One region of the Paenibacillus sp. FSL R5-0713 genome, then DNA from elsewhere that is predicted to be linked to it. Evidence: riboswitches for the same ligand, from Rfam matches in the RefSeq annotation. Region 1 holds a riboswitch; each other region holds the start of a gene.
The links. Region 1 has a riboswitch for thiamine pyrophosphate ahead of MKZ12_RS17570 (thiamine phosphate synthase). Riboswitches for the same ligand answer to the same signal wherever they lie in the genome.

Region 1 (10,154 bases):
TGGGCCAGAGCTTGCACTTGATCAATTAAAGGAAGAGGCGGGCTTGCCCGAATTCCAGCGATTGATTGATAAATTGCAGCTTGCCCTTGGCAAAATCTCAATACGTGAAGCCTTTGATGATCTTGAGAGCATGATGGCATTCTATTTTGAACAACGCAAGCAGGAGTACAGTAAAATGATTGATGTTAAAGCATCCTGGGGGAGAACCATCGGATTTGCTCCCATGTATGCCCTAATCTTTTTGTACCTGGTCATACCATTGGTCGGTATGAGCTTCCTGCAGATGAACATCTATTATGAACAAATTCAGAAACTGTAGCACTTCTTCTGTGTGACAGTCTGAAATATATTAATAATTTATAACTTGGGAGGATTTATCATGAACAATGCATCAAGCGCTTTAAAGGTAGCAGCAGGGATATTTTTGACAATCGCTCTGATCACAATTGTAGTTCTGTTATTTATTTCGGCTCAGGAAGCAACCAAGACGGCGCAGAACAATTTTGCTGATATTCAGACCGAGCTGTCTCAGGCTGCATTCACGGTGTATGACGGAACAACGATCAGTGGATCACAGGTAACTAATGCGCTGCGTAAATACGCGGACAAGGATCAGTTCGGTATTCAAGTCATTACAGGTAAAAATAAAGCGGGTCAATGGTATGGCAACCAATTGAACATTTCACAGGATCTCAATAACGCGGACTACGGCTCGGTTATTGCTCCTGACGATAAAGTGGGGATTATTAACCAGACCATGAGTGAAAAGGACAATCAATATGTCAATCCAAGTGGTAAATTCAAAGCCATTATTGTAAAAGACCGCTCCAACGTGGTAAGAGGGCTAATCTTCCAGCAATCCTGACAGGAGTTGGTTTAACATGTCCCAGAATACCCAGCATCTTATGTTGTTTTGTACGGCGGTTGTCCTGTTTGTGACAGCCTGCCTGTACGGGCAACAGAATGTTAAGATTTTATCAGCTTCATTGAACGACAGAGTACGAACAACAGCAGGCATGGAAGGTCGTCTGACAACAACATTGCATACCACCAAACCATCTCAGTATAGTGGTGCGGAAGTGTTACATACCGTGAGACAGATGACAGGCACAGGCATACCTGTAGAGGTAGACGGGACTTCATATGTGATTGATACACTAGTCAGCAAAACAGCGACTATTCCTGTCCAGCTCGATGCTACCTACAGACCAGAGTTGATACGAGATGAAACTGGAGAACTGCTCAAGATTGTTTTTTGGAAGGAGGCCAGTGTGAATTGATTAATGCCGCATCCAAGCTGCTTGCTGTATTGCTCGCAGTTCTTCTGCTCTATGTGTATCCAGCTGCTGAAACAGCCGATCGGCAGGATGATATAGCACGTATGACGGCTGTACAGAATGTAACACGTTTTGTCGATGCAGTCCGCACGAAAGGGTATATTTCACCTCGAATGTTGGCTGAGTTTGAGGAGCAACTGGCCCAGACGGGCAATGTGTATGAGGTGTCGATGGAACATTTACATAAGAAATATGTACCTCATTATACGGACCCGTTGGACATTAACAGTTTTACTGGGACGTACGAGGTTGTACAGGATGGATATTATGCAGCTCAGATTCGAGAGAGAATATTCCCTACCTCAAGTGTGATTCCGGTTGTTGATCCTGGCCGAAGATACACGTTGACAACAGGAGATTTTTTTACCGTGACGCTCCAAAATACAAACCGTACACCTTCCATGCTCATTCGTGAATGGCTTAGTGGTACGGCTCAGGCCTCAGCGGTATTTGTAACCTATGGAGGTATGGTCCTCAATGAAGATTACTGAGCTATCCATAGTATTCGTGCTGATCTTCTTCCCGCTCTTCTGGATCATCTCACTCCATACCCAAGATGCCGAAGAGGCTAACTTTCTTGGACATCGATACAGATCTACACTTCAAACCGCAGTGATGGATGCAGGTGCAGTTATGCATCAAAATGAGAAACAAAGTGATGAAGCAGGTTATGATTCAACCAAGTTTGTTAAAGCGGATAAGGAGCTTGCCTTGTTGACGTTTACTCAGACGATGGCTTTGAATATGGGGATTCAGGATGATGCCGCAGCTATTCGAAACATGTTTAATTACATTCCTGCCGTGGTTATTCTGGATTACGATGGCTATTATATGTTGTCCACAGAAACAGAGTTGACAGGTAACCGGGAAGATTCTTTCAGGCAAGTATGGAGTCCTAAGAAACCTTATACATATTCAGATTCATACGGTAACAGTATTAACTTTACATTGGACGACTATGTCTATGCCTACGACGCAAGCGCAGGGAGATGGGTGGAGGGCTTTCAAAAAGAACTGGTTTCAACCACACAGATTCCTTTACTTCAAGATAGCAGCGTATTTGAACAAGTTCGACGAAGCCGGATTGTGACTTCTGTGCAGGATGATCTTGCTGATGTGATTAACCGCCATAATGAGTTTGCCAGAAAGAACGGTGTATCCTACACATTTACGATGCCCCTGATAGCACAGGAAGATTGGTACAACTCCGTCAACGATACAGGGATTATGGCCTTTATCCAAGGTATAGGTGTTGGTGACCAGAAGATCAACAATTATGCGATTGGTGGAGGCAGACTTGTGAAGAAAACGGCCATCGTAGGTGGAGTAGATCCTTTAACGGGTATCAAGTACTACTATCCCTCCACATGTGGTAATGGTTACCGTGCCGAAGAGGTGTTCACAGACGGAAGACAAGCAGCTGCACAAGGCTATTTCGAATATAACTGCTCTAATCGTTAGCTTGCGTACATGACAAAATCTTGGAAGGAGTTCCTGAACTGTTTACATTACTTTCAGAAAAGACGAGACCTGTGCTAGAATAGGGGTTCGGAACCATAATAAAAGTAATGTCTAATAGATAGGAGCAACCTCATCTTATGAGTTTATTGTCAGTAGAGAACGTGAGTCACAATTTTGGAGATCGCACGTTATTTAAAAATGTATCGTTTCGTTTACTCGCCGGAGAGCGTGTAGGACTTGTTGGTGCCAATGGTGTTGGTAAATCCACATTAATGAACATCCTTACCGGTAAATTGCTTAAAGACAGTGGAAAAGTGGAATGGACACCGAAGGTCCGTTATGGATATCTGGATCAGCACACAAAGCTTACGCCAGGCAAAACGATTCGTGATGTGCTTAAGGATGCTTTCCTTCCGTTGCTTGAATTGGAAAAAGAAATGATGAATATTACGGACCAGATGGCAGATGCAGATCCAGATAAGCTGGAGCAGTTGCTGGAAGAGATGGGCGATATTCAGGAACAACTGGAACAGGGCGACTTTTATCTGATTGACGTAAAAGTTGAAGAGATGGCCAATGGTCTTGGTTTGTCTGCAATTGGTCTTGATCGAGATGTCGCAGCTCTAAGTGGTGGACAGCGCACCAAGGTACTGCTTGCCAAGCTTCTGCTCGAAAAACCTACAGCTCTGTTACTGGATGAACCGACCAACTATCTGGATGTTGAGCATATTGAATGGCTGTCACGTTACCTGAAGGACTACCCGCACGCATTTCTCTTAATTTCCCATGACACGGAATTCATGAATGAAGTCGTAAATGTCATTTATCATTTGGAATTTGCCAAATTAACGAGATATGCAGCGAACTATAACAAGTTCCTGGAGATGGCTGATATGAATAAAGCCCAGCATATTGATGCATACGAGAAACAGCAAGAGTACATCAAGAAACAGGAAGATTTCATTCAGCGTAACAAGGCGCGGGCTTCAACTTCAGGTCGTGCGAAGAGCCGCGAGAAACAGCTGGACAAGATTGAACGTATTGATCGCCCGGATGAAGCGGCTAAACCAACGTTCAAATTCAAGGATGCCCGCGCGAGTAGCAAAACGGTCTTTGAGGGCATTGATTTTGAAATTGGATATACCTATCCTTTGCTGCCCAAAATGACGATGACGATTGAACGTGGTGAGAAAATTGCCATTGTAGGCTGTAATGGTGTGGGTAAATCGACACTGCTGAAAACCATCCTCGGGAAAATATCTCCACTGAGTGGAAAGACCTTTTTGGGAGATTATCTCGAAACGGCCTATTTTGAACAGGAGGTTCGTGCTGGAAATATCACGCCGATCGAGGATGTCTGGAATGAGTTCTCACATTTGACTCAGAATGAGGTCCGGGGTCATCTCGCTCGCTGCGGATTAAAGAATGAGCACATTACTCGTCCACTCAACATGCTGAGTGGTGGAGAACAAGCCAAGGTTCGTTTATGCAAACTCCTGATGCGCGAAAGCAACTGGATTTTATTCGATGAGCCGACAAACCATTTGGATGTCACTGCCAAAGCGGAGTTGCAGCGTGCCTTGCAAGAATTTAAGGGAACGGTGTTACTGGTATCTCATGAACCTGATTTTTACGAGGGTTGGGTCACCAAAACATGGAATGTCGAAGAATGGTCTGAGAAAAAATAGACGATTCAAGACCGTGTTTAGACCATGTTTAACAGAAATTACGGTGACAAAAAAATCCGTCTATGGTAACATAGGCTACAACTTCATATGAACACTAGGGGGGCCGCACGATGCGGCTGAGATGGAAGAATGCGATTCCGGACCCTTTGCACCTGATCTGGATCATACCAGCGTAGGGAAGTGGCGAGCGCGTTTCAGTGAATGACGTGAGCAAACGGCAACTCGAAAAGATTTCAACCGTCTGCTTAGCGAATTGAAACATGCAGTTGCGTGTATAACGTTATGGCTATAGGTCTACAGCTGTACTGCACGAAATGAACTGTATGCATCAGTCAGTGATCTGATCCTATAATTCATACGCAGCCACTCCCCTACGGGAGTGGCTTTTTTTGTGTTTTCATAGCATTCACGCCTGGAAGGAGAGGGAGGGTACCGCAATTTTTCATAAGCATGTTCACGAATCATTTGAATTGCATGTTGTATCTACGGGGGCAGGAGATCGAGCATCTTTTGTAAAAGCAGCCAAGGACGTTTGGCCATGGGTGGACTATATTCACATACGAGAGAAACAACTTACATGTCAAGACAAGATCGGCTGGGCTGAAAGTCTGCGTAATGTTAATATTCCATCTTGTCGCATCGTTATCAATGGTTCAGAACTGCCTTCACAGAATGATCTCTATGGCGGTGTTCATTGGGGGCAAGATGCGATACGTAAATACAACCCTGCTGTCATAAGCAAAATGCAGCGACTTCGTCTGGGTGTATCTGTTCATTCCATCGATGAGGCAAAAATCGCTGAAGAACAGGGAGCTGATTACCTTTTCTTTGGGCATGTCTTCGCGACCAACAGCAAGCCAGATCTAGAACCAAGAGGATTATATGCTCTTGATGAAGTATGCAGAGGTGTCTCCATTCCTGTCATCGCGATCGGAGGCATAGAGCCGGGAAATATTCAAGCGATTCGCGCTACAGGGGCACAGGGAGTTGCCGTGATCTCAAATGTATGGTCGAGCGATTCCCCGGATCGGGCAGCTGCATCACTAAGGCAGGCTATCGTTGCTACAGGAAGTCTAAGCCGGTGAAAGGAGATGAGAGGATGAATGAGATCGTAACGGGTCAGAACAGGAATCATTTCAGTCATCAACTGAACTCTGAAACGGAATCAAGAAGCAAAAGTTTAACTGATAATCCGGATAAGATTCATGCAGAAACCATTATTGTAGGCGGAGGTGTTGTTGGTTGTGCCATTGCGTATGAGCTTGCTTCCCGGGGACAGGATGTTTTGTTGCTGGAGCATTCCGCAATTGCGGGAGGCACTTCTTGCGCAGCGGCTGGAATGCTTGCGCCAGATAGTGAGGATTTTGCTCATCCTTTGATGGCTAAGCTTGGCAGGCAGAGTAGACAGTTACTTATTGAGCAACAAGTGCTAATGGATACCCTTAGTGGGGTAGAGGTTGGGCTGCAACGCCGTGGATTCTTGACCCCTTTTCGATCATACAGTGAATTAAACCGCTATAAGAACAATCGAAATTCCGGTTTGTCTGCTGATGAGGTGTGGTGGGATCGTTCGGTTGTGCAACAGGAGGCATCGTGGCTTAACAGAGATACATACGGAGCCTACTACAGGCCATACGAGAGTGAAATCCTTCCTGTCCATCTAACTAGGGCATATGCGGAATCTGCTCAAGCCATGGGAGCTCGGTTTATAGAGGACATACAGGGTATACGTGTACAAACAAACGAACACGGCGTGCAGGGGATCACCACATCGATCGGTGAGATAACGTGCAAACATGTCGTTATAGCGGCTGGATTACAGAGTGAAGCATTGATGAGACATGTGAATCTGAGCTTACCTGTGTGGTCGGTAAAAGGAGAAATAGCTGCCGTTCAGTTCTCAGATGAACATGCAGGGTACAGACCTGACAGAACGGTTTATGCAGAGGATGTCTATATTGTTCCCAAAGCCAATGGCGAAGTTTGGCTCGGGGCAACCAGTCTGCCGGGCAGAACGGATTTGAATGTTTCTGTACAGGGTGTTCAGAAGCTGCTAACAGCGGCTACCCACTGGGTACCCGGGATGAAAGAAGCGCAATTTAAGCGAGCGTGGGCAGGTGTAAGACCGGCAACGCCAGATGGGCTGCCTTATATAGGTGCATGCAAGAGTATACCTGGACTGTTCGCTGCCTTTGGGCATTACCGTAATGGTATTTTGCTAAGTGCGATAACAGGCAGGCTTATCGCGGAGTTAATCACTGGCAAAAGCTCAGAAGAACTCGGAATTGAAGTGCTGAATCCAGAGCGTTTGAACAGAAAGGGAGTGGTGCAGTGAATATCATTGTTAATGGACAACGGATGGAGATTGAAGACAGATTAAATCGTGTGGATAAACTGCTCCAATCGTTTGACCTGCAAGTCAAGACTGTAGTTGTCGAGCTGAACAGGCATATCTTAACGCGTGAGTATCACGAGTCAACGGCATTAAGAGAAGGCGATCGAATCGAGATTGTACATTTTGTAGGAGGCGGTTAATGATGTTGAACATTGGTAAATATACGTTTGAGTCCAGATTATTGCTCGGAACAGGCAAGTTTTCGGATTTTGAAGTGCAGAGTCAGGCTGTGGATGCTTCTGGAACGGAAGTTTTAACCTTTGCTGTTCGTCGTCTGAATCTTGAGGAACGTAACCAGAAGCATTTCCTGGATACATTGGATCTGGATAAATACACGCTTCTTCCGAATACGGCCGGGGCTTCCACTGCGGAAGAGGCAGTGCGGATCGCCGAGCTTGCGCGGGCTTCGGGACTTTGTGATATGATAAAAGTCGAAGTCATCGGAGATGGAAAGACATTGCTCCCAGATCCGATTGAAACGTACAAGGCTTGCGAAATTTTGGTTGAAAAGGGCTTCACCGTATTGCCTTATATTTCAGATGATGTCATTCTGGCCAAAAGGCTGCAATTGCTTGGCGTACATGCCGTAATGCCTGGCGCTTCTCCCATCGGAGCAGGTAGAGGCATCATTAATCCCTATAATATTGAGATCATCATTGAGCAGGCCGTTGTGCCTGTGATTGTGGATGCAGGGTTGCGCTCTCCAAAAGATGCTGCTTATGCCATGGAACTTGGTGCAGATGGTGTATTGTTGAATACAGCAGTATCCGGATCAGGAAATCCGGTGAATATGGCTAAAGCGATGCGAATGGGTGTAGAGGCAGGTAGACTGGCATATGAGGCAGGCATGATTCCTGTGAAGCGTTATGCAGCGGCCAGTAGTCCGGTGGAAGGAATGGTTCATACATGATAGATCAACAACAATCAATTTCCTCCGAGCAGGCCGACCGGTATTCCAGACAGGAAAGGTATGCGCCACTTGGCAAGGAAGGCCAGGACAGATTAAAGGACAGCAGAGTTTTAATTGTAGGCGCTGGCGCACTCGGAACAGGAATTGCCGAAACGTTAGTACGTTCAGGCGTCGGGCACATAACGATCGTGGATCGTGATTATGTGGAGTGGAGTAATTTGCAGCGGCAACAATTATATGTAGAGCAGGACGCAATTGAACGGATGCCGAAAGCGATGGCTGCGGAAAAACGTTTATCTGCCATTAATTCCACGGTTCATGTGGAAGGAAAGGTATTGGATGTCAGGGTAGATGAACTGGAAGAACTCATTCAGCATGCAGACTTGATCATGGATGCAACGGATAATTTTGATACCCGACTACTCATCAATGATATGGCACAAAAGCATCGTATTCCCTGGATTTATGGTGGATGCGTGGGGAGTTACGGCATCACCTATACGTTTATGCCTGGAGAAACGCCATGTTTAAATTGTTTGCTGGGTGAAGTCCCCCTGGGTGGAGATACCTGTGATACGTCTGGCATCATACCACAAGCAGTACAAATGGTAACGGCGAATCAGACAGCAGAAGCGATGAAGCTGCTTAGTGGCAATGCGAATGCATTGAGACGCAAGTTGTTGTCATTTGACGTGTGGAGGAACGAATACATATCCATCAATGTGGATGGTGCGAAAAAGCAAGACTGTCCTTCATGCGGCCCTTCGTCAACGTATCCATATCTTTCTGCGTCCAATCTGGAAAAAACCGATGTGTTGTGTGGAAGGGATACCGTTCAGATCCGCCCTGCACGGCGCATGAATTTGAATCTTCAACAAACGGCGGATCGCTTGAACAGACTTGAAGAAGGAAAAGTGGAATCCAATCCGTTTCTGGTTTCTTTTACAACAGGAGCTCATAGAATGGTCGTATTCCAGGATGGACGTGTTCTCGTACACGGAACAAAAGATACAGCTGAAGCGCGTACTCTCGTTCATCGTTACTTTGGTTAAAGCAAGAAAGAAACAAAGTCTGTTCCCTTGAGGGAATGGACTTTTTCATTTTACGGCATGCTAACTGTACCAACCACTGCTACGCGCAGCGGGGATAGAGACAGGCCGGGTGAAAAACAGTGAAAACAGCCATTTTGCTGATTGGAGCAGGAGAGCAGGCTAGCCTTATTTACGACGTTTTATGTGCTGAAGGGTATGAGGTGCAACGAATGGAGTGTTCTGAAATAAACCAATCCGTCAAGCCTTCGTTGCAGCATATTAACCTGATCATCCTGGTAGACCGGGAAGAGGAGCATGCACACCTTAACCAGGATCAGAAATCAGAGTTGAAACGTTGGATAGAGAGCGGACAGGTGATCCCTCTGCTGGTTATTACTTCAAATGCATCTCCTCAGGTCATCGTGGAATGGCTGGATTACGGAGCTAATGACGTGATGGAGGAGCCCATTCACTTGACCGTGATGCTAGCCAGAATACGAAATCTATTGCGTGTTTTTGCGAATGCAACGCAAGAGAGTGAAGAAGTGATTGTAGTTCATGATCTTAAAGTGAATTTACGTTCAAGGCGGGTAAATCGTGCGGGTGAGTACCTAACATTAACGCCAAAAGAGTACGAATTGCTGGAATTTCTGGCGTTGCATGTGAATGAAGCATGTACCCGGAGTGATATTTTAAGGGAAGTGTGGGGGTATGAGTATGCCATGGATACGAACGTTGTGGACGTGTACATCAAACATCTGAGGGTTAAGGTAGATAAGGGAAGAAGTGTGAAGCTGATTCATACTGTGCGTGGGATCGGCTATATGCTTCATGATAAAATTTAGAAATTTCAACCATTCCATGAATCTCCAGTTTAAAGTGTGGTGAAAAAAGGGTAAAAGAAAAGACCGGATCATATTATCCGGCCCTTACTGATTAAATATGAACTATAAATGGTTCTAGAGTACACGACGAGCTTTAACGTAAGTTCTCTTCCAAGTACCGGAGTTCAGATCCGAGATCGTTACGCCTGGAGATCCATACGTATGCAGAATCTTTCCGTCACCTGCGTATACGCCTACATGAGTAACGTTGGAGCCTGTAGAACGGCTACCGCTGGAGAAAAATACAAGATCACCAACACGCAGATTAGCTTTGGATACAGCTTTACCTTCTTTAGATTGTTTCACGGAAGTGCGTGGCAAGTCTACACCATACTTTTTGAAAATATATTTCATAAAGGAAGAGCAATCAAAAACTCTGGTTGTTGTTGTTGAAGCACCAAATTCATATGGAGTTCCAGTGAATTTTTTACCATAGTTAACAATTTGT
Region 2 (10,154 bases), 3.3 Mb from region 1:
CTCATACATCAAGGATAGACAAAACAAGTTAAAGAAAAAGCAGGGCAATTTTAAAGTTTTTCTTAAATTATACGTTGAACCTTATTGGAATACCGGCAAACGAACTTCGAATTGCGTCCGTACCACATCGCTCTGGGCCGAAATCGTACCGTCATGTTGCTCTACAATATTGCGGGCAATAAATAGGCCAAGGCCTGTCCCACCCTCTTGAGGGGTTCGGGCACGATCTCCTGTGTAATACATATCGAAGATATGCGGCAATTCTTCCGGACGAATATGTCCCCCATAGTTAATCACCTGAATAATGATCCGGTCTGCTTCACGATATCCGTTAATATCCACGTACATGCCGTCCTTGCCGTGCCGTGCAGCGTTAATCAGCAGATTCTCGAACACACGAGCCAGCAGCTCACCATCACCGGAGATGGTAAGTTCAGTGTCTATTTTCAACCGGGTAATCAGATGATTCTTTTCAAATACAGGATAGAGCTCTTCGTTCATCTGCTTCAGCAGTTCGCTAAGATCCAGCCGTGTTTTGTTTATAGGCAACATGCCATAATTCATGCGGGTAATTTCGAACAAATCATCAATCAGCTTCTCCAGACGCTGTGATTTGGTGAATGCAATCGATGTAAAGTGTCTTACTTGCTCCTCTGTCAGCTGATCATCCTTCATGAGCAGGTCCAAATATCCAAGCACAGAGGTCAGCGGCGTTCGCAGGTCATGCGCAAGGTTTACGATAAGCTGGTCTTTGCTGTTCTCGGCAAAGTCACCTCGTTCCACCGCTTCCCTTAGCTTCTCACTTGCCAGATTCACATCCTCCGCAATCGTACCTAACTCATCCTTCGAAGAAATCTGTACACGATGCTGAAAGTCTCCATTCGCCAAGTGATTAATGCCTGCGGAAATCTCTTTGAAATACGTGACATAGGGTCTTGTAAACAAGTAGAAAAACAAAATTGCAAGCGGGATGAAGAGCAGCATAAAGACATATAGATCGCCAATACTTCTCATGATATTACGATATTCCGCCAGCGGATCTTCTCTCCTGACCCCTGCATAATACATCTGCAACAGCCTGTACACGATAAATGTTACGGCGCCAGAAGACAGCATGCTCAGACCGACCAGCATAATCATCGTTGTGCGAAAGCTTCTGCGTTTAGTCATTGAACGTGTACCCCACGCCCCAGATGGTTTTGATAAACTTGTTCTTGTCCACATCTTCTCCGAGCTTCTTGCGCAGCGTCCGGATATGTACCATAACGGTATTGCCACTTTCGAAATAAGCCTCTCCCCATACCTTTTCAAAAATGCTTTCTGCGCTAAAGACCTGTTTTGGATTGCTCGCAAGCAACACTAAAATATCAAATTCCTTCGGTGTTAACTCCAGCGGTTTACCGTAAAGCGTCACGCTATGCTGCTCCGGTACAATGACAAGTCCGCCCTTTTCCAGAATCGAGCGCTGAACCGCCGCTGTGGACTGGCTGAATTGCAATGAGCGCCGCAATTGAGAATTCACGCGTGCTACAAGCTCCATCGGGTTAAACGGTTTGGTCATATAATCATCGGCACCCATCACCAGCCCCGTAATTTTATCCATGTCCGAGGTTTTGGCACTCAGGAAAATGATCGGGAAATGATGCTGCTCCCGTATTTTACGAGTCACCTCGTACCCGTCCATACCCGGCATCATAATGTCCAGTACGGCCAAATCAATGGCATATGTCTGAATCGCCTGTAGTGCCGACTGTCCGTCAGATGCCTTGACGGTATGATATCCTTCTTTTTGTAAATGTAAAGCCACCAGATCCGCGATCTCTACTTCATCGTCCGCAATCAGAATCGTAATTCGCTTCATTGCTTATTTCACTCCTATATGGGATGCTGAGCAATATAACACCTATGAATCTAACAGATAAGTACAAGATAAACAATTGAAAGCAATGTTCCCTCTTCCAAAGGGGAAAATCCGGTGATAGCGTATGCTTCCGAAGCTTCCTTCCAGAAAGCTTTTAGGCGAGCGCTTCGCTTCTCCAGGTTTTTTCTGTCCTCTCCGTTCAAGTGTAAAAGAAATAGCTCATTTATATAAACACAAATAAAAAAAGGAAGAGGTAGCTATGAAACTGGAGCGTTTGTTAGCCATCGTTGTACTGCTTATCAACCGGGGGCGATTACAGGCAAAAGACCTGGCCGATATGTTTGAAGTTTCCATCCGGACGATCTATCGGGATATCGACACATTGGGACAAGCCGGGATTCCGGTCGTGACCTATCAGGGAGCAAGCGGAGGCATCGGTCTGGCGGAAGGGTATCGTCTGGATCGCAATCTGTTAACCGACAAGGATCTTGTTTCCATCGTCACCGCCCTGCGCAGCATATCCACCTCACATACAAATGCTGCACGTGAACTACTGGTGGAGAAACTAAGCAGTATCGTTCCGGAAGCCAAAAATGAAGATTTTCAAGCCAGCACGCACCGATTCATCGTGGATCATTCAACATGGACGCACCCTGAAGCGCTACAACAGAAATTAAAAGTTATTGATCAGGGAATCGATCTGCTTCAATGCATTTATTTTGCCTATTGCAGCGCCGAAGGTGCACAGACCTATCGTACAGTTGAACCCCACACGCTTGTACTGAAGAGGCACGCGTGGTATCTGTATGCTTTTTGCCATGAACGAAATGAATTCCGCATGTTCAAGCTGGTTCGTATGAAAGACGTCTCTCTTGCTGCAGAGCACTTTGAACGAAAATCCATCAACCTTCAAGACCGACCGTGGCAGCAGGAATGGAGCCGACCAGACAACCAGATTGGGATTACCCTGAGATTCCATGCCCGTGTCCATCATCTTGCAGAGGAATGGTTCGGTATTGAAAATGTATTGCCTGACGGGAACGGCTATTATATCAGCCAGGTCGCTTTTCCAGAAGATAACTGGCTGTACGGCTTCATCTTGGGCTTTGGGGCGGATGTTGAGGTGCTGGAACCGTTGCATATTCGGGATAATGTGTGCCGTATAGCCGAACAAATTGTTCAAAATTATAAAACCTCCGCTCAAACCTGACAGACAGCTGTCCAGTTCCTCCCCGTATACTTCAAATATGTTCAGGTTGAAGTTGCATATATACCCAAGGAGGAATAAAAGATGAACGTTACTGTATGTCAAAGCTGCGGCATGCCACTCACCACCCCTGCCCAATTCGGAACGGAGGCAGATGGAGGCACAACCCGTGAGTACTGTATCTATTGTTACAAGGATGGGAAGTTTGCACAGCCAGGAATCTCGCTTGAAGGCATGACGGAGATGTGCACCGCCATTCTGAAGGACGAGGGCATGGATGAGGAATCCGCTCGTTCGATGCTGCGTAATCAGCTTCCTTTTTTGAAACGTTGGCGCACGAATACAACGGATCAACACGAAGTATCTCCGGCTGAAAACTCTGCCACTTCCGCTATACCGGGTCAGGTTACAACAACTCTATCGTTATCTGCCCAGCCCGTTCGTTATGTCACACTCCCAGGCAAACGCCTGGCCGGCATATCCGCCCGCACAACCAATGCCATTGAGATTAGTGGCAAAGGCTGTATCCAAGGTCTCTGGAACAATTATTTTGCCTCAGAGCACCTCCCTGCACCCGAAGCTGCTCGTTATGGCTGTTACACGAATTATACCGATGGCATAAACGGAGAGTACACCATACTGGTAGGGCATGAGATCAGTTCGGAGGAATCATTGCCTGAAGGATTGGACGACATTCTGCTCCCGCCTGCAACTTACGCCGTATTCACTTCCAGAAAAGGGCCAATGGCAGAGGTTGCTCACGAAGCCTGGGGAGCCGTATGGGCATGGGAGAAGCAAAGTGATCGTACGTTCACCGGAGATTTTGAATTGTATGATGAACGCAGCCTGAACCCCGAAAATGTACAAGTCGATATATACATCGCCGTTCGAGATAGTAGATAAAACCAACACTATATCAACTCAGACTGGATCCTAATTTTCCTCACATCCTTCTGCATATCATGCAAGCTGCCGAGTTCACCCGGCAGTTTTTTTGATGTTCCTCCCGTGATACAACCGCCTATAGTACCAAGTTAGTTAGCATGTAATCTACCTATTCAACCAGACAATATGCCTCATAAGCGGGTACCATTGACTTCCTTAAAATTGGGACTATTCACATAACAACCGATTCCATCCTCCCACACAAAACCTTTCAAATCAGGTTCTTTACTCCTGAATTTCCCTAAAACCGTTTACATCTCCTGAATACGGGGTAAAATCACTACAATCCAATTGGAATTACGCTTTAAACTCTTCTATTTCGTCTAACAAGTCACATATACCTATATGCGCACCTGGCAGGGTAACCAGTCGAAATACATAATTCACAAATATGCTTCAAAGGAGGAACCAAGATGATCCGCATGCCTATTCAGCAAATGATCCCGTACCATCACCAATATCCGCGCAACACGGCGACCACTGCTCCTAAAAAGGAGAATGAGAACACTCAAGGTCTATCCTTTCATGAAATTTTACAGCAAAAAATGGCGAAGAAAAATGCTTCTCCTTCCCTTAGATAAAATGAAAGCTGGACGATTGCCAGTCCGGTTATGAACCGTCTTTCCGCAGCTTGGCGGGAGGACGGTTATTGGCGTTGAATCGCAAACAACTGTACAGTTCTCAGGCATGTTTCTATAATGGTTTAAATATCTACGATTACCATCACATTATACGAACTGTAAAAGGGGATTTAGCACATGATCACCATCGGTTGTTTTCACGCTCACTATTCCAACATCGCCTTAATTGAAGAGACGCTTGCTGCTTATGAAGTTGAATTGGTCCATTACGTCGATCCAGGCCTGGATCGTCTTAAACATGACGCTGACTTTTCCGATGTCGTCATCCACGAGAAAGTAGCTCAGACGCTCCGATGGATCGCCGAGTGTCATGCCGATGCCATTCTGGTCACGTGTACCCTGTTTGCGGCAGTACTGGAGCAGGAAGCCACAGAGGTCCCTGTGCCTGTGATTGGCATAGATGATCCGCTATTGCAGAAGTTGCGGCGAGTACCAGGAGATTACATCATAGCCTTCACCAACCCGGCAACCATTGAAGGAACGATGGCACGGGTGAATCAGGCGTTACAGCACAAGGATGAGAATGGGCAGCCACACGTTGCCAAGGCATCTCAGACGGAAGTGGTGTGTATCCCTGGGACGTTTGAGTTAATTATGCGTGGAGATCAGCAAGGGTATCTCGAAGCGGTACGTGAGGGATTACAGCAGATTGCTGAGCAGTATCCGGGTAAAACGGTAGTGGCAGCTCAACTGTCTATGGCTCCCGCTGCTGCACAGGTTACTGCAGACACAGGCATTGCGATCCATAGTCCGTTGGCATTGCTTGCGGCGCATTTGGAGAAGAATTTGGGCATAGCACCGCAATGAACTCACTTACTAACTAACACCACTAATTAACGAGGTGAACTAATATGCATTTCCTCTATATTGTTGTTCTGTTTATCGTAGGTTTTTCCTGTTCTGCATTTCTATACGGAGGTGCCCCTAAACTTAGTGATGCCCTCCTATTTGTTATCACAGGCATTTTATATAAGCTATGGACCACGAACAGTCGCAAAGCTAGTTTTGAACAACACGGAGAGCGCTCATAGAGTTTAAAATCATATCATTGAATCAAAAAAAGCCGTTCTTCTCTGCAATGACAGAGAAGAACGGCTTTATCACTATTTCAGATTGCCAAGGTTAAGCTGTACCAGCGCCTAGGACCGTGTCCGATATTCCTCAGCCTTTTCCTGCATGCCCGCTGCTACAGCCTCATTCTCGGACAATCCTTTATCCGCCGCAAAGGCACGAATGTCCTGCGTAATGCGCATGCTACAGAACTTCGGTCCGCACATCGAGCAGAAATGAGCTTCTTTGGCCCCTTCTGCCGGCAACGTCTCATCATGGTAGGACAGTGCCCGTTCCGGGTCGAGTGACAGGTTAAACTGATCCCGCCAGCGGAACTCGAAGCGTGCCTTGGACAATGCATCATCCCGGCGCTGAGCACGCGGATGGCCTTTCGCCAGATCAGCGGCATGGGCCGCGATCTTGTAGGCAATAACCCCTTCCCGTACATCATCCTTGTTAGGCAAGCCCAGATGTTCTTTTGGCGTGACGTAACAGAGCATCGACGTGCCAAACCAGCCAATCATAGCCGCACCAATGGCGGACGTAATGTGATCGTATCCCGGGGCAATATCGGTCGTCAGTGGCCCCAGAGTGTAGAACGGTGCCTCTTGGCATATCTCCATCTGTAGATCCACATTCTCCTTGATCTTGTGCATCGGTACATGCCCCGGGCCTTCGATCATTACCTGCACATCATGCTTCCATGCGATCTGCGTCAGTTCCCCGAGCGTAGCCAGTTCCGCCATCTGAGCTTCGTCATTCGCATCGTAGATGCTGCCTGGACGAAGTCCATCTCCCAGCGAAAACGCCACATCATACCTTTTCATAATCTCGCAGATTTCTTCGAAATGAGTGTACAAAAAATTCTCCTGATGATGCGCAAGGCACCATGCTGCCATAATGGACCCGCCCCGGGATACAATACCTGTCATCCGCTTGGCGGTCATGGGGATATAACGCAGCAGCACACCTGCATGAATCGTAAAGTAGTCCACGCCCTGCTCTGCCTGCTCAATGAGCGTGTCTCGGTACAATTCCCAGGTCAGCGCTTCCGCTTCGCCATTCACCTTCTCCAGTGCCTGATACAGCGGCACCGTACCAATCGGTACAGGTGAATTGCGGATGATCCATTCCCGGGTGGTATGAATGTTTTTACCTGTCGAGAGATCCATCACGGTATCCGATCCCCATCGTACCGCCCAGGTCATCTTCTCAACCTCTTCCTCGATGGAGGAAGATACGGCAGAGTTACCTATATTGGCATTGATCTTCACGTGAAAATGACGACCGATCAACATCGGCTCACTCTCTGGGTGATTGATGTTGGATGGCAGAATCGCCCGTCCACTTGCCAGCTCCTGCCGCACAAATTCCGGTTCCACCCCTTCACGGATAGCGGCATACTCCATTTCTGGTGTAATGACGCCCTGCCTTGCGTAGTGCATCTGGGTGACACAGCGCCCAGCCTGAGCACGCAGTGGTTGTCCCCGAAATCCAGGGTATTCCTCTGCCCCGGCTCTCCGCCCTCCGGGCTTTAGTCCGTTATCCTCGGGTTGAACGGCTCTGCCATCATATGCTTCAACATCACCGCGTTCCATAATCCAATGATTTCGGAGCGCGGGTAACCCCTTCCGAATATCCATCTGGAATTCGGGATCAGTCATGGGGCCGCTCGTATCGTAGACACGCAGCGGTTCGTTATGCTCCACCCCTTGGGGAGTATTCGTGTCATGAAGGGCTATCTCACGCTCCGGTACAACTATGTCCGGCCGTGAGCCCTGAATGTAGACTTTGCGGCTACCCGGAAAGGGCTGAACCCGTCCGGCCGCTCCTGTTTCCTTTTCCACCTGCTGACCGTTATGTTCCTGTTCCATCGCTTGTTGTCCCGTTTGGTTTCCTGTACTCATGTTTGCTCGTCTCCTCCTCCGTGTTCGTTCACTTGGTTTGGTTGGCATCGTCATCAGCTCGCTTACGCACCTGTCCCAAATCATGCAGAGCGCAGAGAAGAAAGAGCGATCCTACACCAGACCAAGGGGGAGACATTATTCATGTACAGTTAACGACAGAACGGAGGTTACCACAGATCATAAATCTATAATGATTGCTCTCTCCAAGCCCACTTTTGCAGGTTATTGAAAAAACAGTCCATGGAATGTGTATTATCTCGCCCGTCCACTGTATATAAAAAAAGCCGGCCCCCGAAGGAACCGACTTTAATGCCCATCACCAATAATGCTCCTGGTTGCAGCTCCATAACGGAGTCCTGCAAGAGTCACACATGTGGTGGTTGTGGTCATATCGCCGATTACTTCCCTACGCTGGTATGATCCAGATCAGGTGCAAAGGGTCCGGAATCTCATGCGATTCCGTCTCAGTCCGGACAATTCGGACTCCCCCAGTAACGTTAAAAGTTGCGGCATACATAAGCCGCTGTTCATATTCAATGAAGCTGACCCCGATGGGCCGTCCATTACAGAGTAGCGCAACCGGAACATAAAAACAACCTTTATATTCCAGAACACCAACCCAATTGGAGAAAAACCTTACATCAATATCAGGATAACATGAGCCCCATCTGCGTAGCAGCTTCCTTTAGCACAGGTGCGTATTCGTGCAAAGTCTCCTGCGAAAGTCGGCTGACAGGCCCTGAGACCGAGAGAGCAGCTGCAATATTGCCTCGGCGATCCATAATCGGTACAGATACCGCTGCAGCTCCCGGCTCACGCTCCTCATAACTCGTCGCATATCCGTTATCCCGGATATCTCCCATTTGCGCCAAATACACCGCCGGATCAATAAACACCGGCCACTCCGGCCCGTTCATCAGTTCCTCACGATCCTCGTCCGTGGCAAACGCCATCAAGACTTTGCTGGATGCGCCAACAGACAGCGGGAGTCTAACACCGACTGGAGCGACTCGGCGAATCGCCTGATCACTTTGCACCGCCTGAATCCGAATCCGTTCACTGCCATCCCGCAGGTACAGACTCACGGTCTCCCCCAATCGATCTCTCAGTCGCTCCATCGCAGGCAGCAGCAGAATAGCGGGATCATCACTGCGGGACATATGAGCCGACAGCTCCCAGATTCGGATGCCTAGTCGATACTTCTCTGTTGCTGCATCGCGGATTACGAATCCTCGATCCTCCAGTGTAGCCATCAAGCGGTGCACTGTACTTTTGTGCAGGCCGATCTGGCTGGCAATCTCGGTGAGTCCCAGATCACTGCGTGTGGTAAAACATAATAATATATCCAGCGCCCGTTCCACAGCCCGGACGGTTAACTTGCGATCTTCCATGGCATAATGCCCTCCTCATGTTTCATCACATGAAACTTGGTTACATAAATTATATGAGAAACGGTCTCATCTGTAAACCAAAAAGAGCCAAAATTGAAATAGACCAACGTGTAAAATTTTCCTTTTTATAAGACTTAATCCCCTGTAATTTACACACTAAGGTAATGTTACCCATATATCTTAAGAACTATATAACAATTGCGTAACAAATGCCCTCAATCAATTGACTTTGACTATATTGGAACATACGATAAAGATATATTACATTAAGATATCGCTCTGAAGCAGGCTCTGAAATAAACGCAATTCTCTTTTCATGTCGTTGTTATCTTCAACTGAACTTCAAAGGAGGGGCATTCATGTATCCAACATCCCAGAGCGAAGCCCCGCTGCAAACAAAAGTGTCCGATCTGCCCTCTTCCCTATCACCGAGGCTGATTCGGTTCAAACATATTATCGTAGCGCTGCTGCTCTCCGTTGTATTTTTTCTATTGTTTTGTTTTATTGCACTGCATGGTTACATCGCATGGGTATTATCCAACCCGACTGTAGCGCCTGTCTTCTCCAATCCGATGCAGGCCAAGAATATGAAGTACGAAGACATCACGTTCCCGGCAGCAGATGGCAGCCGGACAATGCAAGGATGGTATATCCCTGCTGACAATGCCGCAAGCAAAACGATTATTTTCAGTCACGGCTATGGTGCCAATCGTGAAGAAACATGGGTACCCATGTATGACCTGGCACACTATGCCCATCAACTTGGCTTCAATGTGGTCATGTTCGATTATGGCTTCGCCTCACAGGTGAACAAAGCTGTAGCCACAGGTGGCAAGGCTGAGTCACAGCAATTGCTGGGTGCCATCCAGTTCGCCAAGCAGCGCGGTGCGCAGGAACTGGTAGTCTGGGGTTTCTCCATGGGTGCCGGTACGGCGCTTCAAACCGGACTGATTACACAGGAAGTGGATGCGATGATTCTGGACAGTACGTTCCTGCTTGAGCCGGATACGCTGTACCACAACATTCATAACCAGATCGATCTGCCGCGTCAGCCTACACTGGAGATCATGAAACTGTTGTTCCCTGTTCTGAATGGTACTGGATTGCAGCAGATTCCATACCAGGAAGTGAAAAAGGAAGATTATCCGTTCC
Region 3 (10,154 bases), 3.3 Mb from region 1:
GCAGGTACGTACCAAGTACGGATACCCCATTTAATTGGTCCGCAAGATACGCTGAAATCATTCCGTACAAAGACATGATCAGAACCATGCCAATCACCATAAAAAATGACATGACCAGCACACCAAGGATCTTGTTGGACTTGTCAAAAGGTAAGGAAAATGCAATTTTTCTCGCTACTGGGCCAACAATGAAGGACTCTACCAGAAAAGCGATGACAAAACACAATAGGAATTGAAACAGGATCTCAAGCGGGGACAACTTGCCAAGTATCCCAGTGTGCCACAAATTGAAAGTCATCATCACCAGGACCATTCCTGTACACATCATTAAGCCGAAAATAATTTGTTCCTTCTTGCTCGTTGGCAATTCTCTCATCCTCTCTGTTTACCTTCGTAATTATAGAGATGATGACCCCCACCACATAAGTGAACATTCCGTGAACAAATCTGATTTTCAAGTTTTGATAAACCGGAGAAAAAGTTAAGCTCAAGAGAATACGATTTTTTTCTACAACATAAATTTCCAGAGAAAAGACAGTTTGGATAACGCTGTGATTGCTATTCGTTTGAAAATAGAGCCTTTCTGATTCGTAGATTCTGCTGGATGTTCATCTTTAACCGCAAGTGTACTATGTGCACGTTTGATATCCATAGCCTCTGTAAGTTGGTTGGCGAATGCAGAACCGGAAATGACCACAGCGGATTCGGTATTTAGGAAGGCAGATCTGGGATCAAGATTATACGAACCAACCATGCTGAGGTAATCATCCATGACAAATGATTTGCCGTGTATGGAATAAGGGCCTTCGTATTCATATATGGCCAGACTGGTATCAAGTAACCGTTCCTTAGAGCTTAAGTATCCCGCGAAAGCCAAAGGGTTAGGGGTCTGCTGGATTGAATTGGTTAGCATGACCCATTCTGCTTTTGGATTCATCGACAGATGTACTGCTTTCTCCATTTTTTTGGTGGGAATGGCATATGGCGTCTGAAGGTACACTTTCGAGTTTGCTTGATTGGCGAAATGAACAAATGTCCTCCACATGATCGGGTCTTTATACAGCCTTTTGATTGGATTGTGAATGAAAGCAACGTGGTCGGAATGAAGCGCTCCTTGAACCCATTCCTTTGGCAACACTTTAACAAAAGGATCGCTCTGATCTTGTGCTTCTTTATATAACTCAGCCAGTTGAGCCAGCTCTTTTAACCCTTTTGCATGATGCTGACGTTTTGCATGTTTTTCTGGTTTGGTGAATGGATGGTTCCATAACTGATCTAGATATTGTTTCATTTCAACAACCGTGCTGTTCGTATTATCGTTTGCATTGTAAACAAGGACATCGCGATCAAAAACATAGTCTTTTGGGGGTTGCAATGCCATATATTTATCACCAATATTTTGGCCGCCAATGATGCCATATGTGTTGTCGACAAGAAGGATCTTGTCATGCAGACGATTATGCCATGTCCATGGCATAAATAGGTGGAGTGGTTCATAATATCTTAATTCCACATTGGGATGAGCTGCAATGGCATCTGGAATATCACGCAATTCTCCGCGCATGCTGTGAAAAATCCCGTCTAAAATGATTCGAACTTGAACCCCCCGATCAGCCGCATCGAATAAAGCAGCAAAAAAAATCTGAGATGTTTTTCCTTTTTGAATGGAGTAATAGGCCAGGTCGATGCTTGTTTTTGCCTCTCGAATGGTCTGGATTCTCACCTGTCCCGATTGAAAGCCGTCCTCCAGGAGCATAACGCGATCTGTTGTACTTCCTTCTGTTAACGATTTTTGCATATCCGTATTTTCGATAGCAGATGGAGACGGAACCAAAAATAAAAGGTAGGCTGTGAAAAAAACGTAGGCACTATAACACAGAATCATTGCGATTATGGTTTTAAGGATCATTCAGTACTCCCCCATTTTTATGTAAAAGTATTTATTGGTATAGCAGTACTATCTCCTTTTGTACCTAAATTATGTTGTTTAAATGAATCAAGCTGCTCGGCTCAAGGCCAAACGATCAAAAACTAAAGCGGCTTAGAAGCAAATAGACGATGACCGGAAATCCGTTCCCATCCAGTTCCTGACTGGACACGACTGGGCCTCTGGCCTATAATTACACCTAGTAATGCCCGTAACTTCATAGTTTCCCAGGGGAGTCGGAATTGGCCGGCTGAGAGTGTATCCCACCAAGATACTAACCCTTAGACCTGATCTGGATCATGCCAGCGTAGGAATCGGAGTATATCGAAATGGCACAGCCCTATGGCTGAACGCCACCTCTCTAACGCCTGCACGCGTCCCGGATTACGGGGCGCTTTTTTAATGTTCTTTTATATAGCCAGAGAGCTAAAAAAAGTGACGTTATCCGGATCATAGCTGGTATAAATCTGTCGATTTATGCAAGAAGCTTGGATATGAAGCCAAGGAGTACCCGTGCCACTGGCCGGACATACCGAAGGAGAGAATCACAGATGAAATGGCGTAAAACAATGGGACTGTTGCTCTTATGTGTACTACTGGTGACTGTGGCCGCATGTGGCGGTAAAGAAGCTGCCCCGGCTGAACAGAACGGCAGCACGAATACGGAGAGCAGCAATGAAGGTGACAACGCAGCCCTCAAGGATGTTAAAGTGGTGCTCGACTGGACACCAAATACGAATCATACCGGCTTGTATGCGGCCGTAGATCAAGGTTTTTATAAGGCTGAAGGCTTGAATGTGGAGATTGTTCAGCCAGGTGCCGGCGGCGCCGATACGATGGTTGCTTCCAATGAAGTGCCATTTGGCGTAAGTTATCAGGAAAGTGTAACTCAAGCCCGTACACAAGGGGTTCCACTCGTCTCCATCGCAGCAGTTATTCAGCATAATACATCCGGATTTGCTGCTCCGGCAGATCGGAATATTAAATCACCGAAAGATTTTGAAGGCAAAACTTATGGCGGCTGGGGTTCCCCAGTGGAAGAAGCCGTGATGCAATCCATTATGGAAGGCGAAGGCGCCGACGTATCCAAAGTGAAAAACATTAACATGGGTGACGCTGACTTTTTCACCGCTGTAAAACGGGATATTGATTTCGCGTGGATTTTCTACGCTTGGACGGGGATTGAAGCTGAACTACGCGGAGAACCGATCGACATGTTATATGTGAAGGATTATTCAGATGCACTGGATTACTACACGCCTGTTCTCGTAACGAACGAGCAGACCATTCAGAACGACCCTGAGTTGGTGAAAGCATTCCTGAAAGCCACTTCAGAAGGATATCAATACGCAATTGATCATCCCGAAGAAGCAGCGAATATCCTGATCAAGGCCGTACCGGATCTGGACAAGGAATTGGTACTGGCAAGCCAGAAATGGCTGAGTCCGAAGTACACGGATGACGCCCCGCGCTGGGGAGAACAGAAACAGGAAGTGTGGCAGAACTACACCGACTGGATGTTTAGCAAAAAACTGCTGGATGAACAGGTTGACGTGAGCAAAGCATATACGAACGCGTTTTTACCCCAATAAAATATCTCATATAAAACGAACTTAATATTTACACGAGGACGGAGAGGACAGAAATAACGTGAAAAAGCGAAGCGGTCGCCTTTATCACCGGATTTTCCCTTTAGAGAAAGGGAATCAAAAAAATCTGGGGATAACAGCGATTGGAAGGTTATTCTGTCATCGAAGTGGCAAGTGTAACCGTTATTAGTTCATTTTATATATCACGAAAGGAGCCGTGATCTCTCATGGCAAGCACATTACTTAGCATTCAGGTTATTCCAAAAACGCCAAATGGCGAGAACTCATATCCTTATGTAGATCGCGCCATTGAAGTTATTCAGCAATCTGGCCTGAAATATCAGGTGAACGCGCTCGACACCACGATGGAAGGGGAACTGGAGGAACTGCTGGAGGTTGTCCGCAAAATGCACGAAGTACTCGTCGAGGCTGGCAGCCCAAGCATCATCTCCCAGATCAAAATCGCCCATAGCCCTACTGGCTTCAGCATGGATACCCTGACGGAGAAGTACCGCTAATGAATGCCTATTTCAAAAGTGTATGGCCGCCCTTCGTGGCGGTTATTCTCTTTATAGCGTTATGGCAGGGAGCTGTATCCCTGTTCCACATCGAGAAATGGATGCTGCCCGCACCGTCCGATATCGCCCGCGAAGCGGCATCCCAAGCGGAGCGACTGGGCATGCATGCCTCCGCAACCATTCAGTTAACCCTGATCGGATTCGCCGCTGGAACAGCGGTTGGATTACTGATTGCAATGGTGCTGCATTTGGTGCCTTTTCTCAAGTCAGCCCTGTATCCTTTACTTATTCTTAGTCAAAACATACCGACCATCGCGCTCGCACCGCTCCTGTTAATCTGGTTCGGATTCGGGCTGTTGCCCAAGCTGATTACCATCATATTAGTCTGCTTTTTCCCCGTTGCGGTGGCGGCCATGGACGGCTTGACCCGTACAGATGCAGCGATGATGAACTATATGCGCATGGCTGGTGCCAAACGTCGTCATATCTTCTGGAAGCTGGAACTACCCCATGCCCTGCCCTCCGTGTTCTCCGGTGTCAAAATTGCCGCTACCTATAGCGTGATGGGTGCCATCATTGCCGAATGGATTGGTGCAGACAAGGGTATTGGTTATTATATGATGCTGCAAAAATCAGCTTATCGCACAGATCGCTTATTCGTGGCAATCATGATTATTGTCGCGCTCAGCTTGCTGCTCTTCCTGCTCATCGCGTTGCTGGAGAAGCTGCTCGTGCGCTGGCGGCCACAGAAGCGATAACAAAGCATGTAAGTCTATATATTAGGAAGTGATCAGCATATGAATCAGCAACAGGACGAACACGTCCAGCCTGAACGGGGAGCACGCACATTGGAACCAAAGCACGGTGAAAAAATTTACTCGACTAATTCCGGGCTACCGACATATACGACTGCTGCTTCGGTTCCACCTGCACTGGACGTCGTGGATGTTCATGCATCATTTCGTGAACGACGGAGCAGGCTACCGGTGTTGAACGGCCTGTCCCTGACTGTGAAGCAAGGTGAGTTTGTCGCTATCGTTGGGCCATCCGGCTGTGGCAAAAGCACCCTGTTCCATATCATCGGTGGTCTGCTGAAGCCACAGGAAGGGCAAGTGCTCATGAACGGTCACGATGTTACGGGCCAACGTGGCAAAATCAGTTATATGCCACAACAGCCTGCCCTTTTCCCTTGGCGTACCATTGAAGACAATGTACTGCTTGCTGGTGAAGTAGCTATGGATACTCCTCCCCGGGCTGAAGCACTTGCGGAGGCTCGAAAATGGTTAAGTAGCGTGGGTCTTGCCGGATTCGAGCAGGCATACCCGCATATGCTGTCGGGCGGTATGCAGCAACGCGCTGCATTCCTGCGCGCCCTGCTTAGTCCGCAGGAGTTGATGCTGCTGGACGAACCCTTCAGCGCGCTGGATGCACTCACACGTAGCGACATGCAGCGCTGGCTGCTCGATATCTGGGAACAGAACCGTCGTTCGGTGCTGTTCATCACCCATAATATCGAAGAAGCATTGCTGCTTGCGGATCGGGTCTATGTATTATCCAACCGGCCTGCAACGGTGTTGCATGAGGTACATGTTCCTTTTGATCGCCCTAGACGAGAAGAAATTACGGAGGAATCCGCCTTTCTGGAGCGTAAACGGCAGATTGCACAGTGGATGAGAGAAGAACAGCAGAAAGCCCGCCTATCTTGATAGCGCGGGTTTTAAAGTTATTATTTTCCTTTAATGGGTGATCCAACACAAGAAATTCTGCGTACCATAGATAAAATATATAGGAACACAAGGAGGAATTCCCTCGTGCATTCTCAAGCTTTTGCTCCATTGATCGATGCTCATATTCACTTGGATCAGTATACCCCTGATGAACAACGTGAAATGTTGCTATCATTTTCGTCTCAGCAGGTCGAAGCGGTCATTGCGGTATCCATGAATCTGGCTTCTGCCCAGGCCAATCTGGAGCTTGCTAATCAATATCCACGCACTATATATCCAGCCTTCGGTTTTCATCCGGAACAGGAACTGCCATCCACCGCAGAGATGGACCTGTTCTTCCAATGGATTGAGCAGCATATGGGACAAGCCACAGCTATAGGAGAAGTCGGCCTTCCCTATTACAATCGACTGGAGGCTGAGCAAGCAGGACAGCACTTCGATCAGAGCGGGTATATCGAGCTGCTTGAACGTTTCATCCAACTCGCGAAAAAGCACAACAAACCGCTTGTCCTTCATGCTGTATACGAAGATGCGGATATCGTCTGTGATCTGCTGGAGCAAAATCATTTCCGACGTGCTCATTTCCACTGGTTCAAAGGGTCCCGCGAAACGGTAAAACGCATGGCAGACAACGGTTATTTCATCTCTTTCACGCCAGATATTCGTTATGAAGATGAGATTCGTGAACTCGCCCGGCAATATCCAGCAGAACAAGTCATGGCCGAGACCGACGGCCCTTGGCCCTTCGAAGGGCCGTTTCAGGGACGAATGACACACCCTGCAATGACCAGACAAGTCATTCAAGCATGGAGTGAGATCACCGGCATGGGAACCGACCGGGCCGCCCGTCTCTTTTATCAGAATACAAAGCGTTTCTATGGCTTAACTTGATTACAATCTGGTAGAAGCAAGCGCACTCGCTTGCCCTGCCAGCACAACACAAAGAAGCCAGTCGACTTTTCCCCGACTGACTTCTAATTTACATATATATAAGTGGAACAAAATTTTTACCTTCCGTTCAACTTAACGCTTCAGGAATCCTTTGCCTTCCAGGAACGGTCTCACCTGCAACCGTGCCGGCTCAGTCAGGCGCTTCGCCATCAGTTCGGACCATGGGGTCGTTCGTTCTCCATTGGTCCGTTCTTTCATGTACGCAGTTGTAGTCTCATCATACTGCTCAACACCTTTGAGGCTCTGCTCGGCATTATAGCGATTATGATGCAGAACGGCTTCCAATGGCAGGCGTGGCCGAATTCCTGTTTCCTGATCTGCAACACCAATACACATGCCGTACACCGGATATACCCCTTCCGGCAATCCCAACAGCTCAGCGACTTCTTCAATCCGGGTACGAAGCCCGCCGATATATACAATTCCGAAGCCAAGAGATTCGGCTGCAAGAGCGGCATTCTGGGAAGCCAGAGCAGCATCAATCGTGGCTACCATGAAATTCTCGGTCGAATCGGCATACGATTCCTTCTCAGGAAGATGACGTTTCGCAGCATCACTCAGCCGATATAGGTCAGCACACCACACGAGAAACACGGGACATTCATTGACGTAGGCCTGATTGCCTGCCAATTCAGCCAGCTTGGCTTTTTGCTCCGATTCAGTCACGGCAATCACGGTGTAAGCTTGTACACTGCTTGAAGAAGAAGCCATCTGCCCTGCCGATACAATGGCTGCAAGCTGCTCATCACTTACCGGGTCTGGCTTAAATTTTCGTACAGAGCGGTGTTTCATCATCAACTCAATGGTTTCATTCATGGCGGTTCACTCCCAATCCTCGAAGTACGAACTCAATGGTCTGCTCCGCGAGCTCGTCTGTATTCATATGTTGATAATCAAAGCCAAATCGTGAATTCTTGGCCCGTTTGTGTGCCAAAGCCACACCCATAACCTGAAGCATTGCATAAGATACGGACTCGATTTGGAACAATCCCTGGTCCTTTCCTTCTTGCAGCAGTTCCCTCACGCGTGTCCAGACGGGGTCCAGAAAACGAAATACGGTAGCTGTGCGATGTGTACGCAGTGTAATTTCAAGCTGCACAATATCGCTCATCTCCCGATCTGTCATCGTGAACTTCACAACTTCACCAATAATTCGTCGGATACCTTCCACAGGCGAGGACATGGACTCTTCCGCCAACGAGTTCATCATATGATCGGGGAAGAAATGTTCAAATAATGCCTCGAACACCTTTTCTTTGCCGCCAAAATGGTATGAGACCAGTGACACGTTTGCCCCCGCCTCATCACAGATTTGACGAACACTCGTCCCGTCATACCCCTGCTGTGCAAAAAGCTTCTTGGCTGCAAGCAGTATCCTCGTTTTGATATCCAACTCCGGTTCCGTCATTCCGTCCCGCTCCCTCTTGTCCGTTCATTTCGTTCGCTCCAGCTCAAGGGCTGCAGTCATGTACTCTATCTGTCTATTATATTACACCAAGCACCCCGATGAAACTCATCGGGGTGCTTGTCCTATCCTATTGTCCTATCTTATGAAGCAATTACAATGCTTCTGCTATATTAGTTGGCGCGAGCCGGGCTTGGTGCGCCAGCTGGCATGCGTTGTTTTTTCAACAACGTCACCACCAGGGACAAAGCAACAGCAACCAACAGTACAACCACGATGGAGCCCGCAGCAGATTGAACTCCTGGGCCTCCCAACTGCACGCTCAGAATACCCTGAACGGCGTATGTTGCAGGCAGGTACTGCCCAATGCCGCTATAGAAGCTGTTCAGCAATTCACGCGGTACCATTGCACCGGAGGATACCAGTTGCAGGGACAGTGAGATGATGTTGAACAGACTTCCTGCGGGTCCGAAGCAGATCAGGAAGAACTGGGAGAAGAACATGAACGTGCACAGGAAGAGTGCCTGGAACAACCAGAACGCGACGAATCCTTGCGCAATCTGTCCACCCAGTGCAACGATCAACGATGATCCCAACAAGGAAACAACCAATGCAGAACCCACGTTGATGACTACTCTTGCGCCAAACAACGTCAATCGGGAATAGGTAGATGAGAGCATACCCATCGCTGTCTGGAGATTCATCCCCATGATCATGGCACCTACATAGGAAGCCAATACCATCATCATCGGCACCATCTGGTTATTCATCCCGTTAACCGGGTTAATCGACGTTGTCGTTCCTTCCACTCGGGTGGTCAGGTTTGTAGCGGCTTCAGCAGCCTGCTCGGCAGGCGCACCTGAAGCGGTTAACACCGTCTGTACCCCTTGTGCTGTAGCTTGTTTGTTAATTGTGTTTGTCACACTTTGTGATACACCTTGCATCATGCTTTTAATCGTAACCGGGTTCGCTTCATTAATGGTGTATTTAATCTCGGCGGTGGAGCTAGCCGTCTGAAGCAGTTCGTTGAACCCAGCCGGAATATCCAGCACCATGTGTACTTTGTGATGATTCAACTGATCCAACGCTTCAGTTGCACTCAGATTGGATACGGTATGGAAAGGCAGTGTTCCTGCGAGCGAATCCGCAATTCCTTTGGACATTTCACCATCCTCGTTCACAATCGCAACCGTTAATTCTTTCGTACGGTCATTTACTCCAGAATATGCGGTCATCCAGATCACGCTAAAGATCACTTGGAACATAAGTGCTGTTACGATCCCTACAATCACTGGCGGTTTTTTAAACAATGTACGTAAAGCCTGTAACATAAAAGGTGTCCTCCATTACTCAAAATAGTTCTAATTTGATTTAAACAGTTGTTTGAATCAAACGATCGTTTAAATTTTATGTGAATATGACCATATTGTCAACTCATTTTTGAAATATTCAGAAAATATAAGATTTATTCATGAATGTAATTAATTCATTTTCACAAAATAGCATAATACCAACTTTTCTCCATAGAAAAGGACATCTAGACCAACGATTCAGGCCGTACTTCTCTGGCGATTCAAACTGTCTCTTCTCAACAAAAAGCGCGGCCCGCCTGCAGCGAACCGCGCATGTAATATCCTCACTTTGTTACAATGAGGCATTGAATATCTCTGTAAACATGGGCCGGTCAGCCATTTCTATTCAGCTTCATGCGTTGCAGTCGCAGCGCATTCAGGACAACCGACACGGAACTGAACGCCATCGCCGCCCCTGCCAGCCATGGGGCCAAGAAGCCAACTGACGCAATGGGAATACCAATAACGTTGTATCCGAGTGCCCAGAATAAGTTTTGTTTGATATTCCCCATCGTGCGCCGGCTCATCTCAATCGCATCTGCAATGCTGTTCAGATCACCACGCATCAAGGTAATATCCGCCGCTTCCATCGCTACATCCGTTCCTGTTCCAATGGCCATCCCAATATCAGCAGTAGCGAGTGCTGGAGCATCATTAATGCCGTCACCTACCATCGCAACTTTCA

Region 2: linked by a shared signal. The riboswitch ahead of thiC (phosphomethylpyrimidine synthase ThiC) and the one ahead of MKZ12_RS17570 (thiamine phosphate synthase) in region 1 are both predicted to bind thiamine pyrophosphate.
Region 3: linked by a shared signal. The riboswitch ahead of MKZ12_RS02315 (ABC transporter substrate-binding protein) and the one ahead of MKZ12_RS17570 (thiamine phosphate synthase) in region 1 are both predicted to bind thiamine pyrophosphate.

Annotation. Positions count from the first base shown of each region.
Region 1 is NZ_CP150229.1:3,964,935-3,975,088, reverse strand. It holds gene MKZ12_RS17600 (hypothetical protein) at 1-319, shown strand, start outside; gene MKZ12_RS17595 (hypothetical protein) at 380-865, shown strand; gene MKZ12_RS17590 (hypothetical protein) at 882-1,280, shown strand; gene MKZ12_RS17585 (hypothetical protein) at 1,277-1,828, shown strand; gene MKZ12_RS17580 (hypothetical protein) at 1,815-2,798, shown strand; gene MKZ12_RS17575 (ABC-F family ATP-binding cassette domain-containing protein) at 2,936-4,486, shown strand; TPP riboswitch at 4,573-4,682, shown strand; gene MKZ12_RS17570 (thiamine phosphate synthase) at 4,876-5,571, shown strand; gene thiO (glycine oxidase ThiO) at 5,586-6,821, shown strand; gene thiS (sulfur carrier protein ThiS) at 6,818-7,021, shown strand; gene MKZ12_RS17555 (thiazole synthase) at 7,024-7,791, shown strand; gene MKZ12_RS17550 (ThiF family adenylyltransferase) at 7,788-8,843, shown strand; gene MKZ12_RS17545 (response regulator transcription factor) at 8,963-9,667, shown strand; gene MKZ12_RS17540 (C40 family peptidase) at 9,782-10,154, opposite strand, start outside.
Region 2 is NZ_CP150229.1:707,021-717,174, reverse strand. It holds gene MKZ12_RS03360 (HAMP domain-containing sensor histidine kinase) at 82-1,170, opposite strand; gene MKZ12_RS03355 (response regulator transcription factor) at 1,163-1,861, opposite strand; gene MKZ12_RS03350 (YafY family protein) at 2,121-3,071, shown strand; gene MKZ12_RS03345 (zinc ribbon domain-containing protein) at 3,153-3,971, shown strand; gene MKZ12_RS03340 (hypothetical protein) at 4,427-4,594, shown strand; gene MKZ12_RS03335 (hypothetical protein) at 4,772-5,461, shown strand; gene thiC (phosphomethylpyrimidine synthase ThiC) at 5,794-7,578, opposite strand; TPP riboswitch at 7,998-8,111, opposite strand; gene MKZ12_RS03325 (IclR family transcriptional regulator) at 8,259-9,002, opposite strand; gene MKZ12_RS03320 (alpha/beta fold hydrolase) at 9,362-10,154, shown strand, end outside.
Region 3 is NZ_CP150229.1:472,860-483,013, reverse strand. It holds gene MKZ12_RS02325 (hypothetical protein) at 1-301, opposite strand, end outside; gene MKZ12_RS02320 (phospholipase D family protein) at 509-1,909, opposite strand; TPP riboswitch at 2,147-2,259, shown strand; gene MKZ12_RS02315 (ABC transporter substrate-binding protein) at 2,479-3,519, shown strand; gene MKZ12_RS02310 (thiamine-binding protein) at 3,744-4,034, shown strand; gene MKZ12_RS02305 (ABC transporter permease) at 4,034-4,792, shown strand; gene MKZ12_RS02300 (ABC transporter ATP-binding protein) at 4,832-5,740, shown strand; gene MKZ12_RS02295 (TatD family hydrolase) at 5,846-6,652, shown strand; gene nfsA (oxygen-insensitive NADPH nitroreductase) at 6,785-7,528, opposite strand; gene MKZ12_RS02285 (TetR family transcriptional regulator) at 7,521-8,120, opposite strand; gene MKZ12_RS02280 (ABC transporter permease) at 8,291-9,448, opposite strand; gene MKZ12_RS02275 (heavy metal translocating P-type ATPase) at 9,802-10,154, opposite strand, start outside.